Regions from separate parts of the Mesorhizobium sp. B2-3-7 genome, predicted to be linked through region 1. Evidence: predicted binding sites of a transcription regulator. Region 1 holds the regulator's gene; each other region holds the start of a gene.
The links. Region 1 encodes LexA, which represses DNA repair genes until DNA is damaged. Its sites were predicted from a motif close to TGTTCNNNNTGTGTTCNG; they were not measured.
Positions count from the first base shown of each region.

Region 2: a site for LexA is predicted at 2,925-2,942, ahead of uvrA (excinuclease ABC subunit UvrA). Genes of this name have one in related genera too.
Region 3: a site for LexA is predicted at 4,151-4,168, ahead of FJ940_RS05700 (PA0069 family radical SAM protein). Genes of this name have one in related genera too.

Region 1 is NZ_VFVV01000015.1:36,798-42,774, forward strand. It holds gene gltX (glutamate--tRNA ligase) at 1-1,014, opposite strand, end outside; gene FJ940_RS24445 (ComEC/Rec2 family competence protein) at 1,118-3,568, shown strand; gene lexA (transcriptional repressor LexA) at 3,562-4,305, opposite strand; gene FJ940_RS24455 (TetR/AcrR family transcriptional regulator C-terminal domain-containing protein) at 4,758-5,435, shown strand; gene kynU (kynureninase) at 5,432-5,977, shown strand, end outside.
Region 2 is NZ_VFVV01000004.1:45,082-51,058, reverse strand. It holds gene uvrA (excinuclease ABC subunit UvrA) at 1-2,775, opposite strand, end outside; gene FJ940_RS09735 (hypothetical protein) at 3,482-3,763, opposite strand; gene FJ940_RS09730 (ATP-dependent Clp protease proteolytic subunit) at 3,861-4,466, opposite strand; gene FJ940_RS09725 (SRPBCC domain-containing protein) at 4,498-5,001, opposite strand; gene FJ940_RS09720 (metalloregulator ArsR/SmtB family transcription factor) at 4,998-5,312, opposite strand; gene FJ940_RS09715 (single-stranded DNA-binding protein) at 5,549-5,977, shown strand, end outside.
Region 3 is NZ_VFVV01000002.1:375,065-381,041, forward strand. It holds gene FJ940_RS05675 (F0F1 ATP synthase subunit A) at 1-287, shown strand, start outside; gene FJ940_RS05680 (F0F1 ATP synthase subunit C) at 372-596, shown strand; gene FJ940_RS05685 (F0F1 ATP synthase subunit B) at 691-1,290, shown strand; gene FJ940_RS05690 (F0F1 ATP synthase subunit B) at 1,301-1,792, shown strand; gene FJ940_RS05695 (ribonuclease HII) at 2,084-2,779, opposite strand; gene FJ940_RS05700 (PA0069 family radical SAM protein) at 2,922-4,076, opposite strand; gene FJ940_RS05705 (glycosyltransferase) at 4,227-4,751, shown strand; gene FJ940_RS05710 (hypothetical protein) at 4,900-5,145, opposite strand; gene moaB (molybdenum cofactor biosynthesis protein B) at 5,468-5,977, opposite strand, start outside.

The DNA.
Region 1 (5,977 bases):
TGCCGGGCCGCCCTCGAGATAGGGCAAGGTGGCGATGAAGATGTCGAACAGCTCGGCATCGCCCATGCGGCGCATGTGGACGCCGTTTAGCGCCTCCAGCTTGGCGAAATCGAAGCGGGCGGCGCCCTTGTTCACATCGCCGATATCGAACCAGGCGATCATGTCCTGGATCGACATGATCTCGTCGTCGCCGTGGCTCCAGCCGAGCCGAGCCAGGTAGTTGAGCAGCGCTTCGGGCAGGTAGCCCATGGCGCGGTAGGCCTCCACGCCCAGCGCGCCGTGCCGCTTCGACAGCTTGGCGCCGTCGGCGCCGTGGATCAGCGGTATGTGCGACATTGAAGGCACATCCCAGCCCATGGCGTTGTAGATCACGGTCTGGCGGGCGGCATTGGTCAGGTGGTCGTCGCCACGGATGATGTGGGTGACGCCCATGTCGTGGTCGTCAACGACGACGGCATGCATGTAGGTCGGATTGCCGTCCGAGCGCAGGATGATGAAGTCGTCCAGATCCTTGTTGGGAAAGCGCACGTCGCCCTGGACACGGTCATGCACCACCGTCTCGCCTTTGGTCGGCGCCTTGATGCGGATCGCGCCCTTGACGCCAGGAGGCGCCTGCGAAGGGTCGCGGTCACGCCAGCTTCCGTCATAGCGCGGCGGCAAGCCCTTGGCCCGCGCCGCGTCGCGCATTGCCTCAAGCTCGGCAGGGGTCTCGTAGCTGTAGTAAGCCTTGCCCATGCGCACCAGCTCCTCGGCCACCTCGCGATGGCGCGGCGCGCGCTCGAACTGCGAGACGGCGTCGCCGTCCCAGGTGAGGCCGAGCCAAGTCAGTCCTTCGAGAATGGCTGCTGTCGCCGCATCGGTGGAGCGCTCGCGGTCGGTGTCCTCGATGCGCAGCAGCATCGTACCGCCGGTGTGCTTGGCGTAGAGCCAGTTGAAGAGCGCCGTACGCGCGCCGCCGATGTGCAGGTAGCCGGTGGGCGAGGGGGCAAAACGGGTGACAACCTTGTCGGACATACAACTCTCGGGAAACGTCTGGAGCGGGGTGCGGATCACACGCACTTTCGCGCGTCGCGCGTTCATGTAGCATAGGGTGTCGAGGGCGCAAGGGGCAGACCCGATGGCTGGAGCGGGCAGGGGCGCGGAGGAAGGCGAGGACGTCGTTGCCGGCGTCAGCGAACGCTCTTTTTTTGCCACGCCCGCGCCCGCCTCATTGCCGCTGGCGTTGTCGCCCCTACAGCAGCCGAGCAAGTCGCCGCCGGCGGATGTTTCCACGCCGCCCGGCATTCCCGCAGCCGGCGCGGCCGTGCGTCTGCGCCGTGAGTTCGGCCGTGCTTCATGGCCTCGTCTGCGCAACGGCGTGGCCAGAGCGTCCGAGCTCGAACTCGATCGGGGCATAGCCTTCCTGCTCGTGCCGGTGTTCCTGGCATGCGGATCGATCGCCTATTTTTCGCTGGCGGCGGAGCCGGGCTTTGCCAAGCCTGTCGCGGTCGCGATCCTGATGTCGCTGTGCGCGCTCGTTTCACGCTCATGGCCGAAAACGCATCTGTGCTTCATGGCGGCGCTGTTGTGCGCGCTCGGCATGCTCGCCGGCAAAGTCGAGACGTGGCGAGCGGGAACGCGGATGCTGGGCTCGGAAATCTCCACGCAAATCACCGGCCGCGTCGTTTCGGTCGACCAGATGGAGACCGGGCGCATCCGGCTGACCATCGATGTGACATCGACCGCGCGGCCGAAACTACTCTACGCGCCGGAGCGCGTTCGCCTTTCGGCACGCAAGGTGCCGGCTGAAGTGACGGCCGGTTCGCTCGTGACCGGCTATGCCAGGCTGTTGCCGCCGACCGGACCGGTGCGGCCGGACAGCTACGACTTTTCCTTCGACAGCTACTTCGCCGGCATAGGCGCCAGCGGCTTCTTTCTCGGCAACCCCAAAATCGTCTCAGCCGATGACAGGCCGCTGTGGGCCGCCCTTTCAGCCGCCATCGAGAGTGCTCGCGAAAGCATTGCCGACCATATCAGGGGCAGCATCGGCGGCGCCGAGGGCGAGATCGCCGCGGCGCTGATCGTGGGTGTGCGCGCCGGGATTCCCGACGAGATCAATGAAGCGATGCGACGCACCGGCATCTACCACATCATCTCAATTTCCGGGCTGCACATGGCGCTGGTCGCCGGCACGGTCATGGGTCTGCTGCGTGGCGGCTTCGCGCTGTTCCCGAATTTTTCCTCCCGCCGGCCGGTCAAGAAATACGCGGCCGCGGCGGCACTTTTCTCCATCGCCGCCTACCTCGTCATTTCGGGCGTCGTTGTCGCCGCCGAACGCAGCTTCATCATGCTGGCGGTGATGCTGATCGCCGTTCTGTTCGATCGGGCGGCACTCACCATGCGCAATCTGGCTATTTCGGCGATCGCCGTCATCGTGGTGTCGCCGCACGAGGTGGTAGGGCCGAGCTTCCAGATGTCCTTCGCCGCCACCGCGGCCCTGGTCGGCGCCTATGCCGGCTGGTCGGATCGCAAAGCCGACAAAGCGCGGACCCCGCCGCCGCAACGGACCTTGCCTAGCCTGCTGACGCGAAAATTGCTGCTGGCGACAGGTGGGCTGGCGATGACCTCGATTATCGCGGGAAGCGCCACGGCGCTTTTCGCCATCTGGCATTTCCAGCGCGTGTCGCCGCTCAGCCTGTTCGCCAATCTTGCCGTCATGCCGATCGTTTCGGTCGTGATGTTCCTTGCGGTTGCCAGCGCGCTGCTGATGCCGTTCGGGTTCGATGGACCATCCCTTTATCTGATGGGCAAGGGACTGACCGCGATGATCGCCATATCAGGATGGATCTCGCAACGCTCGCCGGTCGACGCGGTCGGGTTGATTTCGCAGCAATCCGTCCTTCTGGTGGCGATCGCCCTGGTCATCGCGACGATGGCCACGACATGGCTGCGGCTGGCGGCACTTCCCTTCGCGCTCGCCGGCCTGTTGACCGTCTCGGACACGCGCACGCCGGACGTGCTGATTTCGGAGGATGCCCGCCTGGTGGCGTTGCCGATCGGCGGCGGCGAGCTCGCGATCAACCGGGCGCGCCCGAACGAATTCACCGTCGATAATTGGAAACGCGCGCTGAAGTCCGAAACCATCGTTGCGCCGGAACTGTTCGACAGCGGAGACCGACAGTTCGACATCTTCGATCCCGCGCAACTTCCGGCGGGAGCGCCTTTCTATTGCTTCACGGGCCTGTGCATGGCCCGGCATACCTCGGGGGCGATCATCGCGCAGGTGGAGGATCGCAAGGACGCCTGGAGGGCCTGCTCCTATGCGGATCTGATCGTCATCAACGACCCCGCGGGCTACGATCCCTGCCACAATCCGCTGGTTCTCGTCATCACCAAGCGGCAGCTCGCTCGCAAGGGAAGTGCCGCCGTCTTCTTCGACCAGCAATCGGCGACGGCACCGGCACGGGTCAGCTTTGCCGTCGACAGGCCATATCGGCCCTGGCACGAACAGCGGAAATTCTCACGCGAGGCAAGGGGACTGCCGCCTTACCGTAAACCCGAAAAGCCCATCGCCGACCCCGCTCAGTAGCGCCTGATCAGGCCGACCAGCTTGCCTTGCACCTTGACCCTGTCCGGTCCGAAAATACGTGTTTCATAGGCCGGATTGGCAGCCTCGAGCGCAATCGAAGCACCCTTTCGGCGGAAGCGCTTCAGCGTTGCTTCCTCCTCGTCCACCAGGGCCACGATGATCTCGCCGGGACTTGCGGTGTCGGCATTGCGGATGATGACCGTGTCGCCGTCGAAAATGCCGGCCTCGATCATCGAATCGCCCTTGACCTCCAGCGCATAGTGTTCGCCGCCCATGATCATGTCAGGCGGCACTGAAATGGAATGCGTCTGATGCTGGATGGCGTCGATCGGCACACCCGCTGCGATGCGACCCATGACCGGGATCGACACCGCTGAAACCGCGTCGTCGTCATTGCCGGCAGCGGGCAGACGCGAAGACGTCGCCGGCTTGATCTGCCGGCTAGGGCTGCTGCCCTGTCCGAGGCTGCCCTGGATGACGCTCGGGGAGAACTTCTTTGCCGCGTTAAGACCCGGCGCGATCGAGTCCGGCAGGCGCAGCACCTCCAGCGCGCGCGCCCGGTTGGGCAGGCGGCGAATGAAGCCGCGCTCCTCCAACGCCGTGATCAGCCGATGAATTCCCGACTTGGAGGCGAGGTCCAGCGCTTCCTTCATCTCGTCGAAGGACGGCGGAATGCCGCTTTCCTTCAGCCGTTCATGGATGAACATCAAGAGTTCATGTTGCTTGCGCGTGAGCATGGCGGCCCCCAAAGGCATTGCACGAAGGGTCTGGAACCAGAATCAGAAAACAAACCCAGAACAAACACTATCTGTTCCAGTTGTGTTCCGCAACCATTTAAAGTTTAATGAATTTGTTAAGGCGACGGAAACGAAATGCCCTCCCGCAGCCAGCATCCTGCCAGCGCGGTCCGTCGTCAATGCGCTCCCGGGCCCTTTGAAACTATTTTGGTTAATGGCCTGTGGCCCGACCGGTCTCCACTCTTGGCACAAGCCTGCAAGCTGGGTGACCGGCAGGTGCGGGGTGCGTTTGGGCGGATTAGAAACCCCTGCGGCTCGTGAACGAAACGAAACCAAAATGCCAACTTCCGCCGGAAAACGGCCAGACACCACCACTGGTCGCGACGGGCTGCGTTCGTTCGTTCGCTTGACGAAACCGTATAATAATGTACGGTTTTCGAAGAGGAACACCAATGACCACGCCGAAGCAGGCCGCGCGACGCGAACGGATAGAGGAGGCCGCCTATGCGGTGCTCCGGGAAGCCGGCTACAAGAGCGCCTCCCTGCTTGCTATCGCCAAGCGGGCATCGGCCTCGAACGAAACCCTCTACAACTGGTACGGCAACAAGCAGACCCTGTTTCGATCCTTGATCGAAGCCAATGCGGGAGAGGCAAGGAAGCTGCTGGAGGACGCCCTTCACCAGGCGCGCGATCCGCTCGAAACCCTGAACTTGCTCGGGCCAGTCCTGCTGACCCTCGTGACGGGCGACAAGGCGGTGGCGCTCAATCGCGCCGCGGCCGGCGACGTCAACGATACAGGCACGCTTGGCCAATCGATCGCGCAATTCGGCCGCAATACCATAATGCCGCTTGTTGGCGACCTGCTTCGAACCGCAAGTCGGGCCGGCCTGATCGCCTGTGACGATCCTGCCGAAGCCGCCGACATCTACATCAGTCTTTTGATCGGCGATCTCCAGGTTCGCCGGATCGTTGGGGTGCTCGAGGAACTGCCTCGGGCGGAAATCGAGCAAAGATCGAACCGGGCGTTCACCCTGTTCTTGCGCCTCTATGCGGCCAGCCCTTGCCCGGGCGGCAAAACAGCCGGCCCGTTTCCAGGGCGCTCTTCTCACCGAGGAACATCGCGACCATGAGCAAAATTCCCGATCTCGCAGCGATCGAGGCAATGGACACCGCGGATCCGCTGCGTGCCATGCGTGACCGCTTCACCTTGCCCCAGGGGGTGATCTATCTCGACGGCAATTCGCTGGGCGCCGCTTCGCCAGCCGTGTTCGGCGAGCTGCAGAAGGCCGCCACGCAGGAGTGGGCGCAGGATCTCATCCGCGCCTGGAACACCGCCGGCTGGTTCGACATGCCGGTCGAACTCGGCGACCAACTCGGGCGCCTGATCGGGGCCGCCGCCGGCCAGACGGTGGTCTGCGATACCACCTCGATCAACATCTACAAGGTGCTGCATGCGGCACTCGGGATGCGGCCGGACAGGTCAGTCATCATCGCCGAGGGGGACAGCTTTCCGACCGATCTCTATATGGCCGAAGGCGTTGCCTCGACGCGGCCGGGCACGGTGCTGCGGCTCGAGGGTGTCGATGCGCCGACCATAGAAGAACTGATCGACGAGCGGGTCGCGGTCATCCTGGTCAACCACGTCAACTACAAATCCGGGCAGTTACGCGAC
Region 2 (5,977 bases), on a different contig from region 1:
GAGGTCGAGCACCCAGTCGGCGGTCTTGATCACTTCGAGATTGTGCTCGATCACCACCACCGTGTTGCCCTGGTCGACCAGTTCGTGCAGCACTTCCAGCAGCTTGGCGACATCGTGAAAGTGCAGGCCAGTGGTCGGCTCGTCCAGGATATAGAGCGTCTTGCCGGTCGCCTTGCGCGACAGCTCCTTGGCGAGTTTTATCCGCTGCGCCTCGCCGCCCGACAACGTGGTTGCCTGCTGGCCGATATGGATGTAGCCGAGGCCGACCTGCTTCAGCGTGTCGAGCTTGTCGCGCACACCGGGCACCGCGGCGAAGAAATCAACGCCTTCCTCGACTGTCATGTCGAGCACGTCGGCGATCGACTTGCCCTTGAACAGCACGTCGAGCGTCTCTCTGTTATAGCGCTTGCCGTGGCAGACGTCGCAGGTGACGTAGACGTCGGGCAGGAAGTGCATCTCGATCTTGATGACGCCGTCGCCCTGGCAGGCCTCGCAGCGGCCGCCCTTGACGTTGAAGGAGAAGCGGCCCGGTTGGTAGCCGCGCGCCTTGGCTTCCGGCAGGCCCGCGAACCAGTCGCGGATCGGCGTGAAGGCGCCGGTATAGGTGGCGGGGTTGGAGCGCGGGGTCCGTCCGATCGGCGACTGATCGATGTCGATGACCTTGTCGAGGAACTCCAAGCCCTCGATGCGGTCGTGCTCGGCCGGATGCTCGCGCGAGCCCATGATGCGGCGCGAGGCCGCCTTGAAAAGTGTTTCGATCAGGAAGGTCGATTTGCCGCCGCCCGATACGCCGGTGACGGCGGTGAAGGTGCCGAGCGGAATTTCGGCGGTGACGTTCTTCAGATTGTTGCCGCGTGCGCCGACGACTTTCAGGCGGCGGTTCTTCTTCGCCTCGCGGCGAACCGCAGGTGTCGCCACTTCGAGCTCGCCCGAAAGGTATTTGCCGGTGATCGAATTCGGGTTGGCCATCACCTGCTGAGGCGTGCCCTGGGCAATGATTTCGCCGCCATGGATGCCGGCGGCCGGGCCGATGTCGACGACGTAGTCGGCATGCAGGATGGCATCCTCGTCATGCTCGACCACGATGACCGTGTTGCCGATGTCGCGCAGGTGCTTCAGCGTGTCGAGCAGGCGCGCATTGTCGCGCTGGTGCAGGCCGATCGACGGTTCGTCCAGCACGTAGAGCACGCCGGTGAGGCCGGAGCCGATCTGCGATGCCAGCCGGATGCGCTGGCTCTCGCCGCCCGACAGCGTGCCGGAATTGCGCGACAGGGTGAGATAATCGAGGCCGACGTCGTTGAGGAAGCGCAGCCGCTCGCGGATTTCCTTGAGCACGCGCACGGCGATCTCGTTCTGCTTGTCGTTGAGCTGCGCCGGCAGGTCGGTGAACCACTGGTCGGCCTTGCGGATCGACTGTTCGGTCACTTCGCCGATGTGCTTGCCGGCGATCTTCACCGCCAGCGCTTCCGGCTTCAGCCTGTAGCCACGACAGGCCGGGCAGGGGGTGGCCGACATGAAGCGCTCGATCTCCTCGCGCATCCAGGCGGATTCGGTCTCTTTCCAGCGCCGCTCGAGGTTGGGGATGACGCCCTCGAAGGTCTTGGTCGTTTTGTAGGAGCGCAGGCCGTCATCATACTGGAAGGTGATCTCGCGCTCGCCTGTGCCGCGCAGGATGGCTTCCTGGGCTTCCCCGGTCAAATCCTTGAACTTGTCGCCGAGCTTGAAGCCGTAAGCCTTGCCGAGAGCCTCCAGCGTCTGCACGTAGTAGGGTGAAGTCGATTTCGCCCATGGGCTGACGGCGCCGTCGCGCAGCGAGACGTTCTCGTCGGGGACGACCAGATTGGGGTCGATGGCGCGCTGGCTGCCCAGCCCGTCGCAGGTCGGGCAGGCGCCGAACGGGTTGTTGAACGAGAACAGCCTGGGCTCGATCTCGGGAATGGTGAAGCCGGAGACCGGACAGGCGAATTTTTCCGAGAACAGGATGCGCTCATGCGTCTCGTTCTTCGACTTGTTGACCGAATCCTCGCCCGTCTGACTGGCATCGAGCGGCTTGTCGGCGAACTCCGCCACCGCCAGCCCCTCCGCGAGCTTCAGCGCGGTCTCCATGGAATCGGCAAGGCGCGTTGCGAGGTCGCCACGCACGACGATGCGGTCCACGACCACGTCGATGTCGTGCTTGTATTTCTTGTCGAGTGGCGGCACATCAGCGATCTCATAGAAGACGCCGTCGACCTTGACGCGCTGAAATCCCTTTTTCTGCAGCTCGAGCAATTCCTTGCGGTACTCGCCTTTGCGGCCGCGCACGATCGGCGCCAGGATGAACAGGCGCGTGCCTTCCTCGACCGCCAGCACGCGATCGACCATCTGCGACACCGTCTGGCTCTCGATCGGCAGTCCGGTGGCGGGCGAATAGGGTACGCCGACACGCGCGAATAGAAGCCGCATGTAGTCGTATATCTCGGTGACGGTGCCGACCGTCGAGCGCGGGTTCTTCGAAGTGGTCTTCTGCTCGATGGAGATGGCCGGCGAAAGGCCGTCGATCTGGTCGACATCCGGCTTCTGCATCATTTCGAGGAATTGCCGCGCATAGGCCGACAGGCTCTCGACATAGCGGCGCTGGCCTTCGGCATAGATGGTGTCGAAGGCAAGCGACGATTTGCCGGAGCCCGACAGGCCCGTCATGACGATCAGGCTGTCACGCGGCAGGTCGAGATCGACATTCTTCAGATTGTGTTCGCGCGCCCCGCGAATGGAAAGATATTTATGGTCGGCCATTGCCGGTCGCCGCCTCAGATCTGGAATTTGTGGGATCGGCGGGTTTTCCCCGGCCGTCCCCTATGTAGGTATTTTTGCCGCCGCGTCGAGAGACGCCACAATTCTCGACCAAGTCGTTTAACCGTCTTTCGCACGAACGGGCAAGCGGAAAGAACAAAGACCGAACACGCTCCTGACAAAGCGATGGACCAGGCGGGCCTTGTCGATTGATGGACATGTCGGTCCATCACATTTTTCCCGTTCGGCCATCGAGCGGTTGACGTCCCCGGCTAAGGGGGGCAGACTCCATACGTCAATGAAGCCGGCTGTCTTTCGACGGCCTCGTCGCCCAAAGGCGGCCTGCGAGACGCCGCGGGCTATTGCGATCAGTGCTTCTGACGACGATTGTCGCAATGGACACAGGAGTGGAGCATGACGCCACCGGACAGTCCCTTGAGGCTCCAGCAGTGACTGGAGCCGTGGCAGGCATGAATGCCAGGGAGACGCGAGCGCCTTCCGACGTGACCCTGCCGGATGCACCAAAATCAGAGACTACTGGTCGGATCGTCGGCTGAACGCCGCGAAGCATCCGAAATCGAAAGCCGGTAAAACATTCCCGGCGAAAGATTGGATTATAGATCCAGAAAAGCCCCGTCCGTTTGCTAAAAGCACGGCGGGGCTGCTCTTTTGGGGGAACGCGGAGGTACTGACGGCCCCGACATGTCAGCTACCGCGGCGGTTTGATCCCGCCAGCGCCGACATCGACCGTGATGCTGCCAGAAATCCTGACATCGGTATCGCCGATCTTGAACCGGCCGTTGCCGTTGGCGGGGAAGGCATCATCGGGTTCGGGCTGCGGGGCCGGCTTGGCGATGCGATAATCGCCGGCCACACCGGGCAGGCTGCCTTTCTGGCTGTCGTTGGCAAAGGCGCCGCCGGCCAGCATGAGCGCACCGGCGACGGCGGTGACGGCAAGGCGCCGAGGTCGGAATGAGCGGCTGTCGATCATCTGCCGGTTATAGCGTCGCCCCGTCGAGGTGGCCAGACCGGCGGTCATCAAATCGCCGGACGGCGGACCGTCGCTCAATTCATCGTGCTTGTGCCGGTCACGCCGCCTTTTTGCGGGTATCGTAGACATGATCGACGAGACCCCATGCCTTCGCTTCCTCGGCGGTCATGAAATAGTCCCGGTCGAGCGTGCGCTCGACCTCTTCATAGGTGCGGCCGCAATGGCGCGCATAGAGCTCGGTCATCTGCCGCTTGGTGCGCAGGATGCCTTCGGCGTGACGCTGGATGTCCGATGCCTGACCCTGGAAGCCGCCCAGCGGCTGGTGCAGGACGAGGCTGGCGTTGGGCAGCGCGATGCGCCGTCCCGGCGTGCCCGCCATCAGCAGGAACGAAGCCATCGAGGCGGCAAAGCCCATGCACACCGTCGACACCGGACAACTGACATATTGCATGGTGTCGTAGATGGCGAAGCCGCTGGTCACCACGCCGCCAGGCGAGTTGATGTAAAGCGAGATCTCCTTGTCGGGATTATCCGATTCCAGCGACAGAAGCTGGGCGCAGACCAGCGCCGACATGCCGTCGTTGATCTCGCCGTTGATAAAGACGATGCGCTCGCGCAGCAGCCGCGAGAAAATGTCGAAGGCGCGCTCGCCGCGGCTCGACTGCTCGATCACCATCGGCACCAGATTGGCAAAACCGGTCATCGTCTCTCTCCGTTTTTCATGTGTCGGCCACTCAAGCGGCGCGCTGCAGAAGGCAAAATGAATTGGCTGCGGGGCGGCGGCCGGAGGCACGCGCAGCGAATGAAAGCCGGCAGCCGGCGCCTGCCATGGTCACCATGGGCCTGGCGGCGGATGTCGCCGCACGGGCAAAGCCTTCATGGATAATATGCAGATGCGTGCCGCCCGAAACGGTGCGGGCGAGCGTGAAGGTGACGATGCTGTCGAGCGGGTTCCGTTCCTCGTCGGGCCGCGGCTGTTCCCGCCAGGAATAGCGAAGCCTTTTTCCGGGCTCGGCATCGAGGATCTCGCATTCGATCGGCGCATCCGCCCCGGCAAAGGCGAAATTGCTGCCGATCTCAGGATTGATGTCGTTGGGCATCATCCAGGCCGCAAGCAATTCGGGCACGGTCAGCGCCCGCCATACCTTTTCCGGCGGCTCGGGGAGATCGCACTCGAACTCGATCGCGTCGGGGGCGGTCCGCGCAGGGCTTTCGTCGGTCACTGGTGCGTGCGTCATTGGTCCATGTCCTTGAGAACCGTCCTCAGTTTTTCGATGCGCTCGGGCCAGAACGTCCGGTAGCGTTCGATCCAGCCAAGCAGCGGGTCGAGCCCTTGCGGATCGGCGCGGTAATAGGCGTTGCGGCCCGCCCGCCGCTCGACCACCAGGCCTGCGCTGCGCAGCACCGCCAGGTGCTGCGACACAGCCGGCTGCGATACCGTCATGCCGGTGCGCAGCTGCGACACCGTCATCTCGCTGGTGGCGAGGCGTTCATAGACGGCGCGTCGGGTGGGGTCGGCCAGCGCCCGGAAAATTTCCGCTTCGATCATGGCGAAAGCATAAGTCGATACTTATCGATTTGGCAAGCGATGTTTTACGGCCCATATGAAGGGAAGCTGGCGGCTCCGGCATTACTGCCATTCCTTGACAATGAGCGGCGATGCGTATAGGAACGAAAAGAGAACAAAAACCTTGTGGGAAAAGGCAGCCACGGCAGGCAACGGGTGTGCGCAACCTGTAAGGTGCTGCGACAAAAATTTGTTTCGGACGAGCGCGGAGAAGTATCATGGCGGGTAGCGTCAACAAGGTCATTCTGGTCGGCAATCTCGGAGCGGACCCGGAGATCCGCCGCCTGAATTCTGGCGAGCCGGTCGTCAACATCCGCATCGCAACATCGGAAAGCTGGCGCGACAAGAATTCCGGCGAGCGCAAGGAAAAGACCGAGTGGCATAATGTCGTCATCTTCAATGAGGGCATCGCCAAGGTTGCCGAGCAGTATCTGAAGAAGGGCATGAAGGTTTATGTCGAGGGCCAGTTGCAGACACGCAAATGGCAAGACCAGACCGGTGCCGACAAATACACGACGGAAGTCGTGCTGCAGAGGTTCCGCGGCGAGCTGCAGATGCTCGACGCGCGCGGCCAGGGCGAGGGCGGCCAGGTCGGCGGTTATTCCGGCGGCGGCAGCCGTGGTTCCGATTTTGGCCAGTCCGGCCCG
Region 3 (5,977 bases), on a different contig from region 1:
CGCTGGTGGTGCTGATCGAAGTGATCTCCTTCGTCTCGCGCCCCGTCAGCCTTTCGGTTCGTCTGTTCGCCAACATGCTCGCCGGGCACATCACGCTGAAGGTCTTCTCCGGCTTCGTGGTCAGCCTCTCGGCGCTGGGCGCGGTCGGCGTCGCTGGCTCGGTGCTGCCGCTGGCGATGGCCGTGGCGTTGACCGCGCTCGAACTGCTGGTCGCCTTCCTTCAGGCCTATGTCTTCGCGGTGCTGACCTGCATGTACCTCAACGACGCCCTGCACCCGGGGCACTAATCAAAAGTTTCCGGCGCAAGAGTTTCCAACATTGCCGCCGGAATGGAATCGCAACGGAATTTCAGATCCAAAGGAGTTGAACAAATGGACGTAGAAGCAGCAAAGTACATCGGCGCCGGCATCGCTTGCCTCGGCATGGGCGGCGCGGGCATTGGCCTCGGCAACATCTTCGGCAGCTACCTCTCGGGCGCGCTGCGCAACCCGTCGGCGGCCGATGGCCAGTTCGGCCGTCTGATCTTCGGCTTCGCCGTGACCGAAGCTCTGGGCATCTTCTCGCTTCTCATCGCGCTGCTGGCCCTGTTCGGCTGAGCCCCTGTTTGGCTGAGCCGCTATTTGGCTAAGCTATGGGAAGATTGGACAGGCCGGCCGCGAGAGCGGCGGGTCTGATATCAGGGGATAGTCCATGTTCGTGACATCTGCCTTTGCGCAAGAGTCCGCGCCTGCCACCGAGGCTGGCCACGCTGCGACGGAAGGCGACACGCATTCCGGCACCAGCGTACCTGCCGAAGCGCATGGCATGTTTCCGCCATTCGATCCGGCGACGTTTCCGTCGCAGCTTCTTTGGCTGGCGATCACGTTCGGGCTCTTCTACCTCTTCCTGAAGAGGGTGGTGGTGCCGCGCGTCGGCGGCATCATCGATGTCCGCAACGACCGTATCAGCCAGGATCTCGATCAGGCCGCGAAGTTGAAGGGCGAGGCCGACGCTGCCGTTGCTGCTTACGAGCAGGAATTGGCGGAAGCCAAGAAGAACGCCAACGCCATCGGCCAGCAGGCCAATGACGCGGCCAAGGCGGAAGCCGAGACCGCGCGCAAGAAGATCGAGGCCGCGCTCGACGAGAAGCTCGGCGAGGCCGAGGCGCGCATTTCTTCCATCAAGGCCAACGCCATGAAGGAAGTCGGCAGCATCGCCGAGGACACTGCCTCGGCGATCGTCGAGGCGTTGGTCGGCGGCAAGGCCAGCAAGGCCGAGATCGCGGCCGCGGTCAAATCCGTGGCCGGGTGAGGAGCGCATCATGGACGCCACATCTCTTGCAACGCTCTGGGCCACGATCGCCCTGGTCATCTTTTTGGGCATCGCCATCTACATCAAGGTGCCCCGCCTGATCGCCAAGGCGCTCGATGCCCGCGCCGCCAGGATCAGCAGCGAGCTTGACGAGGCGCGCAGGCTGCGCGAGGAGGCCCAGCAGCTGCTTGGCCAATACCAGCGCAAGCGCAAGGAAGCCGAGCAGGAGGCCGCAGACATCGTCGCCGCGGCCAAGCGCGAAGCCGAACTGCTCGCCGCCGAGGCGCACAAGAAGACCGAGGACTACGTCGCGCGGCGCACCGCTCTTGCCGAACAGAAGATCGGCCAGGCCGAGCGCGAGGCGATCGGCGAAGTGCGCGCCAGCGCCGTCGACATTGCCGTCGAAGCCGCTCGCACGCTGCTCGCCGGCAAGATCGACGCCAAGGCCGGCGCGGATTTGTTCAAATCCGCGCTCCAGGATGTGAAGGCGAAGCTGAACTGAGCCTTGACCGACGCAGAACAATCAAAAGCCGCCTGGGCAACCTGGCGGCTTTTTTGTTGGAGCAGTGCGCAGAAGCTGCCAATCTCCCCCCTCGTGGGGGAGATGCCCGGCAGGGCAGAGGGGGGCGCTGTCCCGCCAGCCTGTCAGACAATCCCTCAGACAATCCCTGCGCTGCCTTGCGACTTCTGCGTGAGTAGAAGTAGTTCTGGAAGGTAGCGATCTTTCGCGCCCCCCTCTGTCCTGCCGGACATCTCCCCCACGAGGGGGGAGATCAGCTATATCGCTGCCGGCTCACTCCAGCCCGGCGAAGCTCTCTTCTTCCACCACCTCGGCACCTTCAAGCCTGAATGGCGCGAACGACACGCGGTGCAGCCGCGCCACCGGCCCGTGCGTCTCGATCGCGGTGCGATGGCGGACCGTGGCATAGCCCATATGCACTTCGAAGCCGTAGTGCTGGTGATGGCTGCCGCAGCCGCACATCATGCGGTCGCGCATCACCTTGGCGACGATCGAGGCGGCGGCTATGGATTGCGAGCGCTGGTCGCCCTTGATCAGCGCGCGCCCCGTGCAAGGCAGGCCCGGCGGCACGTCGCGCCCATCGGCAAGCGCGAGCTTCGGCTGCACCGGCAGGCCGGCGACCGCACGGCGCATCGCCTCCAGGCTCGCCTTGAGGATGTTGCTGCCGTCAATGCCCTCGGCGCTGACCGAGGCCATCGACACGCCGAGCGCGGAGCCGATGATGCGCACGAACAGCGCCTCGCGCTGCAAATGGCTGAGCCGTTTGGAATCGTCGAGGCCGTCGGGGATGTTGGCAGGGTCGAGCACGACCGCAGCCGCCACCACCGGTCCGGCCAGCGGGCCGCGTCCGGCCTCGTCCATCCCCGCGACCGGCCACAGGCCTTCGGCCATCGCCTTCGTCTCGAAGGAGAAATCGGGTTTCTCGACGATTTCGAAGAGAGGCGGAGAATCAGAACGCGCGCGAGCCATGTTGCGGCGAGGTTCGCATCGGCTCTGATTCTCCGCAAGTCCCTCCGGGTCGGGTGGGGCGCCGGACCGGGAGGGCACCGTCTGCAGGCCGGGGCAGGCCGGACGGGATTTTTTCGCCACGGCGGCAAACAGCCGCGGTCGTTCAAAGCAGCATCAACTGCTCCTGGTCCTTGCCGGCGGCGACGAACTGGTCGGTCCGCAGCGTGCGCCGCTCGGCATTGAGACCGAGCCGCTTGGCGGTGATTTCGAAGCGCCGGCCGATCTGCCAGGCGTAAGGACCCGCGCCCTTCATGCGCTTGCCCCATTCCGAATCGTAATCCTTGCCCTCGCGCATCGAGCGGATCAGCGACATCACATGGCGATAGCGGTCGGGATAGTGGCGCAGCAGCCAGTCCTTGAAGATCGGGCTGACCTCGAGCGGCAGGCGCAGCACGACATAGCCCGCCTCGCGTGCGCCGGCATGGTGCGCCGAATCGAGGATGCGTTCCATCTCCTGATCGGTCAGCCCGGGGATGATCGGCGCCACCATGACCGAAGCAGGGATGCCGGCATCCGCAAGCTGCCTGATCGCCTCCAGCCGCTTGGCCGGCGTCGAGGCGCGTGGCTCCATGGTGCGCGCCAGCATGCGGTCGAGCGTGGTCACCGACAACGCCACCTTGGCGAGGCCCCGTTCAGCCATGCGTGACAAGATGTCGATATCGCGCGTCACCAGGGCGGATTTGGTGACGATGCCGACCGGGTGGCCGCGCGCCTCCAGCACTTCGAGGATCTCGCGCATGATCCGGTACTGCTTCTCGATCGGCTGGTAGGGATCGGTATTGGTGCCGATGGCGATGGTTCGCGGCTGGTAACCGTCCTTCGACAGTTCCTTGTCGAGCAGGCGCGCCGCGTCGGGCTTGGCGAACAGTTTGGATTCGAAATCCAGCCCCGGCGACAGGCCCATGAAACTGTGCGTCGGCCGCGCAAAGCAATAGACGCAGCCATGCTCGCAGCCGCGATAGGGATTGATCGAGCGGTCGAAGGAGATGTCGGGCGATTCATTGCGGGTGATTATGGTACGCGGCTTCTCGACCTGCACCTCGGTCTTGAAGGGAGGCAGTTCCTCCAGCGAGTTCCAGCCATCGTCGAAGACATGCCGGCTGACCGGCTCGAACCGGCCGGACGGGTTGATGCCTGCCGACCGGCCGCGGTTGCGGTCCGGACGCACGCGCATGCCGCTCTGCTCGATCATAGCATTGGCCATTTCGGCTCGTCCTGCTCCGAAGGCGGCAATGTCGGCGCGCATGATCGGTTCCATCTTCGCCCGCTCCCAGGGACTGTCCATGTTGTTTCGAATCGCTCTGCTCATGAATTTAATCCTATTTGCCGAACGAGAACAAAGCAAGAACTTTCTATGGTGCGCCGCAAAAACTGGCGCTGCGTTCCGCTTTCCGCTATTCGGCAAATGATGCTCACCGTTCTCATAGAGACCCACAATGACGAGGAGGGCCTCGCTCGCACCCTGGCGACGCTGATCGGCGGCGCGGTCGAGGGCGTGGTGCGCGAGGTCATCGTCTGCGACACCGGTTCCACCGACCAGACTCATCGCGTCGCCGAGCATGCCGGGTGCCAGTATGCGACCGACGGCGTCGCGGCGGCCATCCGGCACGCCAAAGGCGATTGGCTGTTGCTGCTGGAACCGGGCGCGCGGCTGGTCGACGGATGGATCGACGAGGTCGTTGCGCATACAGCGAGGCAAACCATGGCGGCGCGGTTTTCACGCACACGCGCCGGCCGCGCGCCATTCCTGGCCCGGATCTTCTCGGGAAACCGTGCCTTGGCCGACGGGCTGCTGATCAGCAAGCGCCAGGCCGCGTCCTTGTCGAAAAAAGCCGGCAGCGCCGAGGCCCTCGCACGCGGCCTGGCGACCAACCGGCTGGATGCCGAAATCTGGGCCGCTCCGGCAAAACAAGAGCACCGCCTGTCCAAATGATTTTGCAGCTGCTCTGTCTACGTGCGTTGCACATGTGACGCGCAGCTAGTTTCCGATCACGCGGGTGGCGGCGCGCCGGCCGCGGCTGATGATGGAAGTGGTTTCGGTGTCTCGCGGTCCTCGCGCCGGCGCTTCCACGGCGAGCCGGTCATTCGCTAAAACGCATCTCCACAGGCATCCAGCGAAGACGACGTCTGGCTTGACGCTCTGCCTTGCTTTCCGCGTCGTAGTCGACCGGGATCGGTTCCTGACTGAACGACCTTTGATCGTCCAGGGCGTTGATGATGACGATTGCCCTGGCATCGTCCTCTCCGGCGATTGCGGCGGTATAGACACCGCATTCACCGCAGATCAGGTAGTCGGCCGTCCCCAATCCAAAACGGTATTTCTTCAATCGCTGGATGTCCTTGACTGAGATGACCAGCCTGCCGTCCGGATCGGCGACGGCGCGCGAGCCATGCTTGGTACAGAACGAGCACTGGCAGGCGCGAACCTCGATTGTCGATGGATCGAGCTCGGTTGAAAATCGAAGGCGTATGTTGCCGCAATGGCACCCGCCATTATGCACTGTCATCGCGTCCGCCCGTCTTCAACGGCGATGGCCGCCGCCGCGAGACGATACGTCCTGCCGCATCCGGTTTGGAATGGTCTTTCGAAGGCGAAGGCGGTGTTCTGCCTGGCAAACGCGGCGTGAAACCAGCGCCTTGCCTCGGCTTTCACGGAGCCGACATGCCGCGCCGCAGGTGCTCGTCCAGGCGCGGCATGATCTCGACGAAGTTGCAGGGCATGTGCCGGTAGTCGAGCTGCGCCTTCAAGATGCCGTCCCAGGCATCCTTGCAGGCGCCGGGCGAGCCCGGCAGCACGAAGACGAAGGTGGCGTTGACGACGCCGCCGGTCGCCCGGCTCTGGATCGTGGAGGTGCCGATCTTGTCGTAGGAAATGCGGTGGAACACCTCGGAAAAACCATCCATGCGCTTTTCGAAGATCGGCTCCAGCGCGTCCGGCGTCACGTCGCGCCCGGTGAAGCCGGTGCCGCCGGTGGTGATGACGACGTCGATGTCCTTGTCACGCGACCACGCCAGAACCTTGTCGCGGATCTTGTCGCGGTCGTCGGTGACAATGTCGCGGGCGGCGAGGATGTGGCCGGCATCCGCGATGCGATCGGCCAGCGTCTGGCCGGACCTGTCGTCGGCAAGGCTGCGCGTGTCGGAAACGGTCAGCACCGC